Regions from separate parts of the Peribacillus sp. NPDC096379 genome, predicted to be linked through region 3. Evidence: riboswitches for the same ligand, from Rfam matches in the RefSeq annotation. Region 3 holds a riboswitch; each other region holds the start of a gene.
The links. Region 3 has a riboswitch for S-adenosylmethionine ahead of ACIQZI_RS08040 (aliphatic sulfonate ABC transporter substrate-binding protein). Riboswitches for the same ligand answer to the same signal wherever they lie in the genome.
Positions count from the first base shown of each region.

Region 1: it holds a riboswitch for S-adenosylmethionine, as region 3 does, so the genes downstream of both, ACIQZI_RS17755 (methionine ABC transporter ATP-binding protein) here and ACIQZI_RS08040 (aliphatic sulfonate ABC transporter substrate-binding protein) in region 3, are expected to answer to the same signal.
Region 2: it holds a riboswitch for S-adenosylmethionine, as region 3 does, so the genes downstream of both, ACIQZI_RS00210 (homoserine dehydrogenase) here and ACIQZI_RS08040 (aliphatic sulfonate ABC transporter substrate-binding protein) in region 3, are expected to answer to the same signal.
Region 4: it holds a riboswitch for S-adenosylmethionine, as region 3 does, so the genes downstream of both, ACIQZI_RS21435 (LLM class flavin-dependent oxidoreductase) here and ACIQZI_RS08040 (aliphatic sulfonate ABC transporter substrate-binding protein) in region 3, are expected to answer to the same signal.

Region 1 is NZ_JBIWFD010000004.1:108,277-111,408, forward strand. It holds gene ACIQZI_RS17745 (MetQ/NlpA family ABC transporter substrate-binding protein) at 1-8, opposite strand, end outside; gene ACIQZI_RS17750 (methionine ABC transporter permease) at 25-693, opposite strand; gene ACIQZI_RS17755 (methionine ABC transporter ATP-binding protein) at 683-1,720, opposite strand; SAM riboswitch class I at 1,894-2,005, opposite strand; gene ACIQZI_RS17760 (O-acetylhomoserine aminocarboxypropyltransferase/cysteine synthase family protein) at 2,427-3,132, opposite strand, start outside.
Region 2 is NZ_JBIWFD010000001.1:23,571-26,702, forward strand. It holds gene ACIQZI_RS00200 (alpha/beta hydrolase family protein) at 1-336, shown strand, start outside; gene ACIQZI_RS00205 (DUF2584 domain-containing protein) at 360-602, shown strand; SAM riboswitch class I at 794-899, shown strand; gene ACIQZI_RS00210 (homoserine dehydrogenase) at 1,135-2,343, shown strand; gene ACIQZI_RS00215 (YjdJ family protein) at 3,062-3,132, shown strand, end outside.
Region 3 is NZ_JBIWFD010000001.1:1,695,408-1,698,539, forward strand. It holds gene ACIQZI_RS08030 (YjjG family noncanonical pyrimidine nucleotidase) at 1-334, opposite strand, end outside; gene yeiL (transcriptional regulator YeiL) at 412-1,083, shown strand; SAM riboswitch class I at 1,356-1,465, shown strand; gene ACIQZI_RS08040 (aliphatic sulfonate ABC transporter substrate-binding protein) at 1,595-2,578, shown strand; gene ACIQZI_RS08045 (ABC transporter permease) at 2,604-3,132, shown strand, end outside.
Region 4 is NZ_JBIWFD010000006.1:154,851-157,982, reverse strand. It holds gene ACIQZI_RS21440 (ATP-grasp domain-containing protein) at 1-736, opposite strand, end outside; gene ACIQZI_RS21435 (LLM class flavin-dependent oxidoreductase) at 766-1,815, opposite strand; SAM riboswitch class I at 1,907-2,013, opposite strand; gene ACIQZI_RS21430 (class I SAM-dependent methyltransferase) at 2,331-3,132, opposite strand, start outside.

The DNA.
Region 1 (3,132 bases), on a different contig from region 3:
TTCTTCATTTCCTTACCCTCCATCTTATCTTTTGTCTAATTTTGAAGTTATATAATCCCCAATAAATTGGATGACGAACACAATAAGTAAAATAAGAATCGTCGCTAACATCGTTACATCATTGTTGTTTCTCTGGAATCCTTCTTTATAAGCAAGATCTCCTAGTCCCCCCGCACCAATTGCTCCCGCCATCGCTGTATAACCGATCAATGCAATCGCAGTAACCGTAATACCTGAAACAAGTGCAGGCATGGATTCTGGTAATAGTACTTTGAAAATGATGGTACTCGTTTTAGCCCCCATAGATCTCGCGGCTTCAATCACGCCCTTATCCACTTCTCTAAGGCCAATCTCGACCATCCTCGCATAAAAGGGCGCAGCCCCGATAATTAATGCTGGGAGAGCCGCCTTTGCACCTAACATAGAACCTACCACAAAAATTGTAAACGGAATTAATAAGATAATCAGAATAATAAATGGGATTGAGCGGAAGATATTGACCACCGCAGAAATAATCACGTTGATAAATTTGTTTTCCCACATCTGTCCTTTAGACGTCAAAAATAACAATAACCCTAGTAAGATGCCTAATATAAAAGTCGCAAGTAAAGCAATACCTGTCATATATAATGTTTCTTTCGTTGCAAGCCAGATATTTTCCCAAATGACATTCGGAAACCAATTACTCAGCACTTGACATCACCTCCACGCCAACCTGCTGTTCTTTGATGAATTCAATCGCGTGGGCGATTTCTTCATCACTACCATCCATATGAATAAACAATGTGCCATACGATCCATGTTGAGTTTGCGAAATTTTTCCTTGTACGATATTAACATCCAATTGAAAATTACGAATAAGCTTTGTAATTAGTGGACTTTCCGTATTTTCGCCGACAAAAGTTAATTGTACAACCTTGCCTTGTGGATAGTGCTCTAGTAAATGTTCCACAGTGTCCTTCGTTTCCTCAGGCTCCGTTACTTGTTGAACAAACCTTTTTGTTATTTGCTCAGCAGGGTTCCTAAATACGTCAAGAACCGGTCCTTGCTCAACAATTCTGCCGCCTTCCATGACAGCTACCCGGTGACAAATTTTCTGGATGACATGCATTTCATGAGTAATAAGAACAATCGTCAACCCTAATCGTTTATTAATATCGACCAAAAGCTCTAGAATGGAGTCCGTTGTTTGCGGATCAAGTGCAGATGTCGCCTCATCACAAAGGAGTACTTTCGGGTTATTCGCTAATGCCCGGGCGATCCCAACCCTTTGCTTTTGTCCACCACTCAATTGAGAAGGGTAGGCCCCCTCCCTGCCCTCTAAGCCAACCAGCTTAATTAATTCATTGACTCGTTTTTGGCGTTCACTTTTTTTTATACCTGCAATTTCAAGTGGAAACGCGATATTATCGTGTACAGTACGAGACCACAATAAGTTGAAATGTTGAAAAATCATGCTAATCTCTTGACGTGCCTTTCGCAAGTTACGACCTTTAATGCTTGAAATGGTATTTCCTGCTACTACGACAGAACCCGATGAAGGGGTTTCTAGACCATTCAGCATGCGTATGAGGGTACTTTTTCCAGCGCCACTATACCCAATGATTCCAAATATTTCACCTTTATTAATCGTTAAATTCACTTCATCAACAGCCTTAATTGGCTTTGTTTGCACGGATTTAGTACTGAATACCTTACTAACTTTCGACAATGTTATCATTGAACTCACCTCTTTTTGCAATAAACCCTATGAACCTACTCATGTTGTTTGTAAAAACCTTCTACTAAATAAGATTTCACGAACTGCTCCATTCATGCATTGTTTATTTACATAATCGGAAATTAAAAATGCCTTTCCGCGTGAGCAGAAAGGCATTGTGAAAAAAGACCTTCCTCTCATCTCCCAAAGCAATCAGCTTTGCGTGAATTGGCACCTTTTCAAAGCATTAGCTTTGCCGGTTGCCGGGCTTCATCGGGCACATCCCTCCGCCTCTCTTGATAAGAGCAAACAAGTATAAGAAATTGACAAATCATCAATTAAAGTTCATTTCGTTTTCGTTGGAATAATACCATGCAAAAAGATAGAGTGTCAATGTATTATATTTCTATTTATTGAAAAATCGTTAAAAAACTTGGCAACAATCCCTTTAGATAAAGTGAAACTTCAATCAGTGGCGGTTTTCTTCATCCCCTACTGATTGTTAGTCCCGTTCTACTGTCGCTAAGATCGCAGTAAACGCTTCGATCAATCGACAGTACGAACTAAGGACTACATACGCCGCATCCTGTGGGCGTAAACTTTACCTCTGCTCATGCATCGGTAAGTTTCACTGTATCTTTTACGGGCAGTCGATCCCCCCACCTATCTTCTTTTAGCATGCTCAGAATCTCGAGGTGGGGGTCTTACTGCTTAAAAGTGGGAAAAATTATTTTACTGCAAGTGAATGAATGCCTGTAGCTTTTTCAATCGCTTGTTCAAGATCATCGATTAAGTCTTGGGCATTCTCAATTCCAACCGATAAACGTACCAAATCCTCAGACACACCTGATTTTTCAAGTTCTTTGACTGAAAGTTGCTGATGCGTCGTGCTCGCAGGATGGATGATTAAACTCTTCGCATCCCCAACATTGGCTACATGAGACCATAGGCGAATGGAATTGATCAGATTCGCACCTGCTTCTCTACCACCTTTAATGCCAAACGTCACAATGGAACCTGCTCCTTTTGGCAAATATTTGTCAGCCAAGCTCTTATCAGGATGATCTTCATTACCAGGATAGTAGACCCATGAGACAGCTGGATGATTTTGCAGATAGTCGATGATAATCTTTGTATTCAAAATATGTTCCTTCATCCTCACATGCAATGTTTCCAGCCCAATTGCGAATTGGAAAGCACTCTGCGGACTTAATGCTGGTCCAAGATCTCGGAGTAGCTGTACACGTGCTTTGGTAATAAAGGCGGCTGGACCAACTGCTTCTGCATAAACGATTCCGTCATAGCTTGGATCTGGTTCAGTGAACCCTGGGAAATTAGGTGAATTATAATCGAATTTCCCTGCGTCTACAATGATTCCCCCCATTGTTGTTCCATTTCCAAGCAGCCATTTTGTTGCGGAATGAACGACAATA
Region 2 (3,132 bases), 1.7 Mb from region 3:
TATGTGGAACGTGTAGACCTACGTCGCATGATGAAACGTGTTATTGGTGGTACGCCGAGTAAAGTTCCAAACGAATATAAATACCGCACACCACTGTTTGCAGTAGATGAACTAGTTGCACCAGTTCTGATTATTCACGGTGAAAAAGACAATAACGTGTCGATTGAACACGCCTACAGGCTGGAGAAAACATTGAAGGAAAAAGACAAGCCTGTTTGGAGTTGGTATTTTGACGAATTTACCCACTATTTCCCGCCGAATATCAACCGAAAAGTCGTTTGTGATCTAACACAGTGGATGAAAAACCAAACGAGAAAGCAATGTGCTAAAAAGTAAGTAAAGGAAGGGAGGTTTATGCTTTGGGAATGCCAATGGAGTTAAACACGATGATCGTGACAAAAGGCCGTGAAAGCAGAGAGGAAGAAAATCTTTTCCGTTTAACGAAAGACGGCTATCGCCTATACCCAATCGATATTCCAATTGAAGTTCGCAAAACGATCGAAAGTGAAACGAATGGGATAGCCATCATTCAAAAAGTTTCTTGGACAAACAACCAAACTGAAATCACCTATCAGTTGGTGTCATTGAATTCAACCAATTAAACAAGTAGGCTTTAGAGTAACGGATTCCGTTTAGAATACAATTAATGTCATGAACAGTACATATAGAGGGTGAAATTGCGCTGATTTCACCCTTTTCATATTCATTGTTTTTTCTGAAGTTTCATTTTACGCTATTGACGATAAATATTTAAAGTATTATATTATTATAAATAGTTTAATAATTTTAACTTTTCTTATCAAGAGAGGCGGAGGGACTGACCCTGCGAAGCCTCGGCAACCAGCATATCATGCCCGGTGCCAAATTCAGAGGAATGGTAACCATTCCGTAGATAAGAAGGTGGATAAATCTTGAATATAAACATTCAAACTCCCCTTCTGTCCATATGCAGTGGGGAGTTTTTTCTGTGGAAAAGGGGCGGGGCTTCGCAAAATCAGCGCAGCTACCCACCTTCATAAGGTGATGCAGTTTTTAGAACCTGAACCTTTTTCATCGTAGGGTTTAGAGCAGACGCTCATTAATGTTTTATGTTCAATTAAAGTCATCGATAAATAGGACAAGGGGGAGATATACATGACAGCTTTACATATTGCATTATTAGGTTACGGTACAGTGGGGAAGGGTGTTTATAAAACGATTCAAACACATCAGGAAAAGCTTAAGCGTATTTTTAGGAAAGAGGTAAAAGTGGTTGCCATACTTGTTAAAAATATAGAAAAACATCATACACTAGATTCTGATGTTCTGTTAACCGATGATTTTAACAAGATTATTACACTTGAGCAGCTAGATGTTGTCATTGATGCGATCGTTGGTCAAGAGCCTAGCTTTACGTACTTGCAGCAAGCGATGAACAGAGGATGTCATGTTATAACAGCAAACAAAGAAATGTTTGCTTATCATGGAACTCAATTAAAACAGATAGCCAAGGAAAAAGGGGTTACTTTAGGATTTGAGGCAACAGTCGCAGGAGGAATTCCGATTATCCAAACTCTACGACAATTGTTAAACGTAAATAATATCCAAAAAGTGCAAGGGATTCTTAATGGGACTTCGAATTTTATTTTGACAAAGATGCGAGAAGACGGCTGTCCATTTGAAACAGCGTTAAAACTAGCACAAGAAAAAGGTTATGCAGAAGCTGATCCAACAAATGATATTGAAGGATATGATGCCTTTTACAAAGCAGTGATTTTAAGTGAGCTAGCTTTTGGAGAGAACCCGAATTGGGAGGAATCGATTCGACAAGGGATTCAATCAATCACACCTGAGCAAATTGAGCTTTTTTCAGCATTGGGGTATCGATTTAAACATGTAGCTTCTATGGAAAAGACAGAAAAAGGGATCGTATGCTCAGTCAAACCTGTACTGGTCAATGAAACACATCCATTTTATCAAATCGAAGGCGTGCAAAATGCAGTCTCCATTGATGGAGATATTGTAGGCAACATTAGCCTCCAAGGGCCTGGAGCGGGAATGCTTCCAACCGCAAGTGCCATTATCGAAGATTTAGTGTATATAAATAAACATAGTTTTTCGCCTATTTTCTTAGATGAACAAAATGGATTAAGTGTGAAGGTATCCAAGATTTATTGGGCAATGGCAGGAGATGCGGCTGTAGAAAATATTCCTTCTCATATTCAAATCATTGACAGACCTAATCCAAATGTTCTCATTGTCGAAGCATCTTGGGAGGAAATTTGTGATATTCAATGGCCAAATACTTATTTTTATCAAGTTCTTGGGAAAGTATTAACTGAAAATACGCTTGTTAGTTCTTGAGTCAATCTTGTTAAAAAAGCAACATCCGTAGAATTGAATTAGCTGGAACGCTATAGGTAGTGAAAGTCGTACAAACAAGAAGTGATAACCCAAATCCTTACCTATCTGTATGAAGAAGACTATAGAAGTAAAGGAAATGATTTTAAAGCAAAAGAACAGGGAGGCTTTAAAATGAAACTAAATGTGGGTACAGAAGAAGCAATTAAAAGATGGAAAAGTGGTCTGCTATTTATATGGGTATCCTGAGAATAATGGATATGGTATATCATTTAAATATGGTAATAATATGCTTAATGTTAAGAATGATTTAAGATTTCAAGTAGAAAGAAGCGACAGTGTCGTATATTTGAGAAAATAAGTAAGGGTATGATTTCTTTAACTAACGGGTGCAAGAGTTGAAAATCAGGGGTGCTGCGGCAATCCCTTTTTTATTGCACTAACGGGGCAGGTTACTTTAAGAAGGAATTCAAACAATTGGTATTGAAACATTGACATATAACCATATATTTTCGGGAGAATTTAATAAAATGGAGACCTAAGAGATGAGTTAAAATACCTTCTTGAGGATTATAAAATAACGCCTTACACTTTTGGCTTAATTAGTGGTCTTGATGAAAAAACAGTTTTAGAGCTTGCAATAGTACACTATCACTATTCATATAATTTTGCTTAAAAGTATAATGACGGAAAAACAAGAAATAGATTCGAGGTGAAGAAAATGTCTTTTAGGATTATTCTCCAACTTGGTTTTGCTTTAATGCTTTTAATATTTTCAACTGGGGCTACTTT
Region 3 (3,132 bases):
AAGCATTTAATAATTCATGTGCATGGGTAACGGTCTTATGTCCTTGGTTTAAATGCTCACGGTACATGGCTTCAACTTTTGTTCCGTTTTCATCTATATGAAATTCCTTCAAAAAAAGTGAAAAACGCGTTGTCAGCACGTCTTCACGAGAAATCAAGCCTTCCTCTAATTGATGCCATAATTCATCATTAATGCGCTTATAACATGCTATGGTTTGTTTGTTATCGGGCAACTCGTATTGCGTAATCATTTGTCTTAAAGCCTTTTCTTCTGAATCTTGAAAATCAAGTATCGTATCATCTAAGTCAAAAATAATATGTTTGTATTTGTTCATTCCTATCCACCTCTTGGTAGTAATATATCGAAAGGAAGAATATAATAATAGGAGATATCTCATATTGAGGTGATAAAATGAAAAAAATCAATTTGAAGGATTACGCTGAAAATTTTGTAGATATATATAATGATATTCAAGAAACTTTTCCGAAAGCAGTTTTACATCAGGCTTTTATTTGTAAGTTTTCTTCTAATGAATATATAGTGCGTTTTGATGAAGATATTCAGTACTTATTTTTATTATTGGATGGGCGGGCAAAAATATATATAGTACACGAAAATGGAAAACGTGCGCTGATTCAGTTTCTAAAGAAAGATGATTTTATTGGTGAATTATCCTTGATTGAGGTGGAAAAGAATTTAAAAGATGTTGTGGCTATAAATGACTGCACTTGCTTGGCGGTTCCGTTGGCTTCATCGAAAGAACATCTGTTAAATGACAATCTTTTTCTCCATAATTTATCAAAATATTTAGGTGATAAATTACTAAAAAGAACAGATCATTACACAGAGATGCAAGATTATGAATTCAAAAACCGATTGGCGAAATATATTCTTCAAATAGAAAACGATGGATGCTTTCAAGAGAAGCATACCGAAACAGCAGAATACGTGGGGGTAAGCTATCGACATTTATTATACACACTTAACCAATTCCATGAAGACGGATTATTAGAAAAGAAAGGAAGAAAATATTTTATTATTAATAAAGAAAAGTTAGAACGATTGAGTTCAAAAAAAGATTAATTTAGTTTGATTTGATAACTTGAAATATAAACAAGTTGTTTCACTTCTTTCATTTAAGGTAAGTGAAAATTTAATTTGATGAGAATATCATGGCCTCCTATTTGTAGGATAAGGACGCATTTTTAGATTAAGATTCTAAATTTATCAACCTTTTTTATATAGCCAAAATATTGCCTGAAACTCGAATTGAAAATTCAGAAAATTATTGACATTCATTTTCAGGTGATTTATACTTCAAAACAGATGAACACCCTAATTAAATAATAAATACACTCTTATCGAGAGCGGCGGAGGGAATAGGCCCTGTGAAGCCCGGCAACCATTAAGTGAATGCTTAAAAAGGTGCTAAATCCTGCAGATCATGTGATCTGAAAGATGAGGGAGGTTTTTTTATTAAAACCCTCTTCTTACTAGAAAGAGGGTTTTTTAATGATTATTAAACCAAGTAAACAAATGGGGACTATTTAATTTATGGGTAGAAGAAAAAATAGGGGAAAGTGGAGGTATTAAAATGAAGAATAGGCTTAGAAGTACACTGGTACTAATTGGATTAATATTGCTTTCTGGTTGCTCGAATGATGTAAGTGGTACTGGGACAGATGCTAAACCAAAGAAAATTATCCTCGATTATGCGTATTATTCACCGGTCAGTTTGGTATTAAAGGATCAGGGCATTGCTGAAAAAAAATTCAAAGATGAAGGCATTGAAGTTGAATTTGTACTTAGTCAAGGATCAAATAAAGCGTTAGAATTCCTTAGCTCAGAGAGTGTTGATTTCGGTTCCGCTGCCGGTGCGGCTGCACTATTAGCCAAAGAAAAAGGTACACCAATCCAAACCGTTTATATTTCTTCCAAACCAGAGTGGACAGCACTTATGGCGAAAAAAGGTACAATCAATTCTGTATCTGATTTAAAAGGCAAACGTATTGCAGCTACACTTGGTACTGACCCCTATATTTTTCTGTTGAGAGCCCTGAAGGAAGCTGGTCTTTCCTCAAAAGATGTCGAAATTGTCAACTTACAGCATAGTGACGGTGCCCTAGCCGTACAATCGGGTGATGTTGATGCCTGGGCTGGTCTTGACCCTCATATGGCAAAGGTCGAATTGGAGTCAGACATTCAAATCTTTTATCGTAACCCAGATTTCAATAGCTTTAGCACACTTGATGTTCGCGAGGAATTCGCTGAGAAATACCCCGTTTATGTTGAGAAAGTCCTTGAGGCATATGAAGAAGCACGTCAGTGGACAATTGCCCATCCAGATGAAACGACAGAAATACTTGCTAAAGAAGCTAGCATTTCATTAGAAGTAGCAAAAAAGGAATTGGAACGAAATGACTTTTCAGAACCGATTCCAAGTAATGAACAAAAGGCTATCATTATAGGGTCAGGTGAAGTTCTAAAAGAAAATGGTTTATTAAAAAGTTCGACAGATGTTGAGAAGTTGACTGATAAACTTCTTAATTCTAAATTTGCCGTAAAAGTACTCAAATGATGGATCAGAAGGGATTGAGAAAAGAATGTTGGAGCATAGTGAGCATGCAGTATTAACTAAGGCGAATAAAACAAAACAATCACGATATACAAAACTGAAGACAAATCGTAAAGTATTGCTTGGCAGCATCCTGCCGTTGACACTGTTGATTATCTGGGAAGCTTCCGGCAGGATGGGGATAATCGAATCACACCTTCTTCCTATACCTTCAGTAATAGTAGAAGGGCTGTATCAGATGGCATTGGAAGGAACACTTTGGGGACATATTGGAACAACTTTAATTAGGGTATTTGCCGGTTTTCTTATCGGAACATTCACAGCAGTTATAATCGGATCACTGGTCGGCTATATGAAGATTTTCGAAGAATTAATAGATCCAATTATTCAAGCCTTTCGCTCCATTCCATCTCTTGCTTGGGTTCCATTATTTATCTTATGGATGGGCATCGGGGAATCCTCTAAGGTAATATTGATCGCAGTCGGAGTGTTTTTCCCAGTTTATCTGAATATGGTTGCTGGGATACGGGGTGTAGACAGAAAACTGATTGAAGTCG
Region 4 (3,132 bases), on a different contig from region 3:
TGATTGACTCTTCAATACCTTCTACAATTTGGAATTTTGGCTTTTCTTCAACTTCCTCCCCCACTGGGCAGAATAGATCACCGATTTGACAAGCATCAGCTGGACAAAGTTCAAATCCTTCTGAAGTATCCACTTGAACCGCATAGACAAATTTCCCACCAACAAACTCACAACGCGTGATAAATGGTTCTGGAGCTTTAATATACTCTTGAATCAAAGTAATACCATCTATGGGTTCTTCGAATGCCGCCCCATCCAAATATTGTTTTAATCCGTCTATAGAATGGAATAATTGAACACCAAGCCCTTTTCCTGCCCGGTTATGCTTAGTAATAAACGAAGCTGTACCGATCTTTTCAGCTGCAGCAAGAATGTTATCTCTACCAATTGCCGCAATCGTTTTCGGTACCCTAATCCCTTGTTTTCTTAAAGCGGTATACTGATTAATCTTGCTTAACTCTAAACGTAATGCACGCGTGCCGTTAAATACAGTGCGATCATGTTCTTCTAGCCATGATAAGACACCTTCCGTTAATTCTGGAGCATAACGATGACCTCTCGTATGAGAAGAAGCACTCATCCGACTATAAAATACTCCTTCCGGCGGAGCTTCCGTCAAATCGACGATCCCTTCATCAAGATGCCACTCCTCATATGGCAATTGAAGTTCTTCTAACCGTTTCGTTAGATGGGCGGTCCACTCGCTATTTTCATGAATAACGTAAATTTTACTCATTTTATTGCCTCCTAAGTTCATCTTTGTCTTTATACTTGAATTCTTGTACGTTTTTCTTCAACGAGCGGCATTACTTGTTTAGCAAATCGCTCCATCTCTTCAAGCTGAGGAGAAAATTGCAGCAATAACAAATCAACGCCCACTTCTTCAAATGCAAGAATTTGGTCAGCAATTTGGTCGGGGGTTCCAATTAGATTCGGACGCAGCCCACGATTTGAAACAGAGTAGTCGAATAACTTGACCTGTTGCTCAAGCTGTGACTTGCTTATAAAGTCATTATATCCAGCATAGGCACTCGATTCTTTCACATCCGTAATTCGTGCTAGTTCTTCCTGGGCTTGTTCTTCTGTATCTCGGCATACGACGTAAGCAGCCATTCCGAAGCTTGAAAATGGTGATTTCCCTGCCGCTTCTCTTTGCTGCTTCATTCCTTGAATTTTCACAGCAACTTCCTCAACTGTGCCACCATGCATGACATATGCATCACACTGATTGACAATTGTCTCTTTGCCACGTGGACTTTCTCCACCCGCATAAAGAATTGGATTCGGGCGCTGTACAGGCTTCGGATGCAAATGAGTATTGGTAATCGAATAATACTTCCCATCATATGAAAATGTATCTTCTGTCCATAAACCTTTAAGCACCTCAAGGAATTCCTCTGTTCGCTCATAGCGTTCATCATGGGCTGTAAAAGCTCCGCCATACTGACGAGCCTCTTCCTCCCACCACGCAGAGACAACATTCAATGTAAATCGGCCGTTTGAGATTTGATCAATATTCGCCGCCATTTTTGCCGTTACCGCCGGATTATGAAAACCAGGTCTGACAGCTGTCATAATTTCAATCTTATCCGTCACAGCTGCAAGGGCAGCTGCCGTTGACCAAGCTTCAAGTGAATCACTCTCAGGACCTTTAATATCATTTAAATTGAGTTCAGCGACGAGGGTTGTATCATAGCCCCACTTTTCTGCAGCTTGTGTTACCTTTTTCGCATACTCAAAAGTTGGGGGCATTTTCTCATCTTCTACATTCCGTAACCATCCGCCGAATATCGGCAACCAATAACCATATCTCATTTCCCTATCTCCTCTATGATTAAATTATTGGCTCCTTCTTCGATAAGACAAAAAAACTTCTCCGATAAGAAGAAGTTTGCGATTGCATTCCACCTTATCTGCCAGAGCCATTACTCCGCTGGAATTAGCACCGTACTGACAATTGTCAACGGTTGCCGGGCTTCAAAGGGCCAGTCCCTCCACCTCTCTCGATAAGAACATATTAAATTATAGTAATAATTAGAATAATCTTATATTATACCTTTGGTGTTCGTCAAGACATATGTTTGCATAAATCAGAAAAATGAAATATCATTTATAAAAAAGAGGATATTCAAAAAAGGCCTGACCTTTTTTGAATATCCTCTCACCGTTCTTTCTAGTATCCTTTAAAGGGCATATCGACCACGATTCGCCACTTCCTGCGCCGGAAGTCAAATTTACCCATCCATTGTAAGTTAAACAAAAGGCCTTCCTATCCGCTGACTTGACTATACAACTTGCACAAAATAGATTGCTCAAGGTCTTAATATTCTTTATCCTTTTTCCGCTACAAGCGTATACGTTTTTGGTAATCCAATATCATGCATCTTATGATTCGGCTCTTCTTCAAGTACTTTGATAACGAGCCCTGATTTACCAACTGCAGTGACAAGCTCTCCTATTGTCCACTTCCGCTGTACTACTTGTAATAGTTTTTCTTGTTCACCATCTGGCATATGCTTGGAAAATGCTACATTATTTGATTCAATCGTGGGGTCAAAATAATTACCCATTACTTTATGCTTTTTTCCAGATGAAGTAATTAGTTTAGTAGATATCGGGTGAAACTCATGTAAAATAAAGCGGCCGCCCGGCTTTAGGATTGCTTGAACAATCTCCATTAACGGTGCTAAATCAATTAGATAATGCAAAACGCCAAGCTCCATCAAAACTAGATCATGATTATTATTAGCATGGTCCCCAGTTATCGACAGGACATCCGATATAATATAATCCACTGAAACTTGTGCTGCTTCGGCCAATTCCTTAGCAAATGCTGCATTTTCCCGCGAAAAGTCTACAACCTTAACCTCAGCCCCAAGTGCAGCCATTGCTACAGCCTTCACTCCATTAGAACCCATCAGATGCATCACTTTCTTCTTTTGCAAGTCCCCCATATACTGGTAAAAAGGTTGCAGACGCCATTTCGGATTATAGAGGATTTTCGATGCAAGCTGCCCAGGCTCTCCGTAGCGATTCACTAAGGCAACATAATTATTCTGATTCCACGCAGCTTCATTCCCTTCGGTAAAACCTTGCTGAATCCCCGCTAAATGGGCATGAATAGGTCCACTG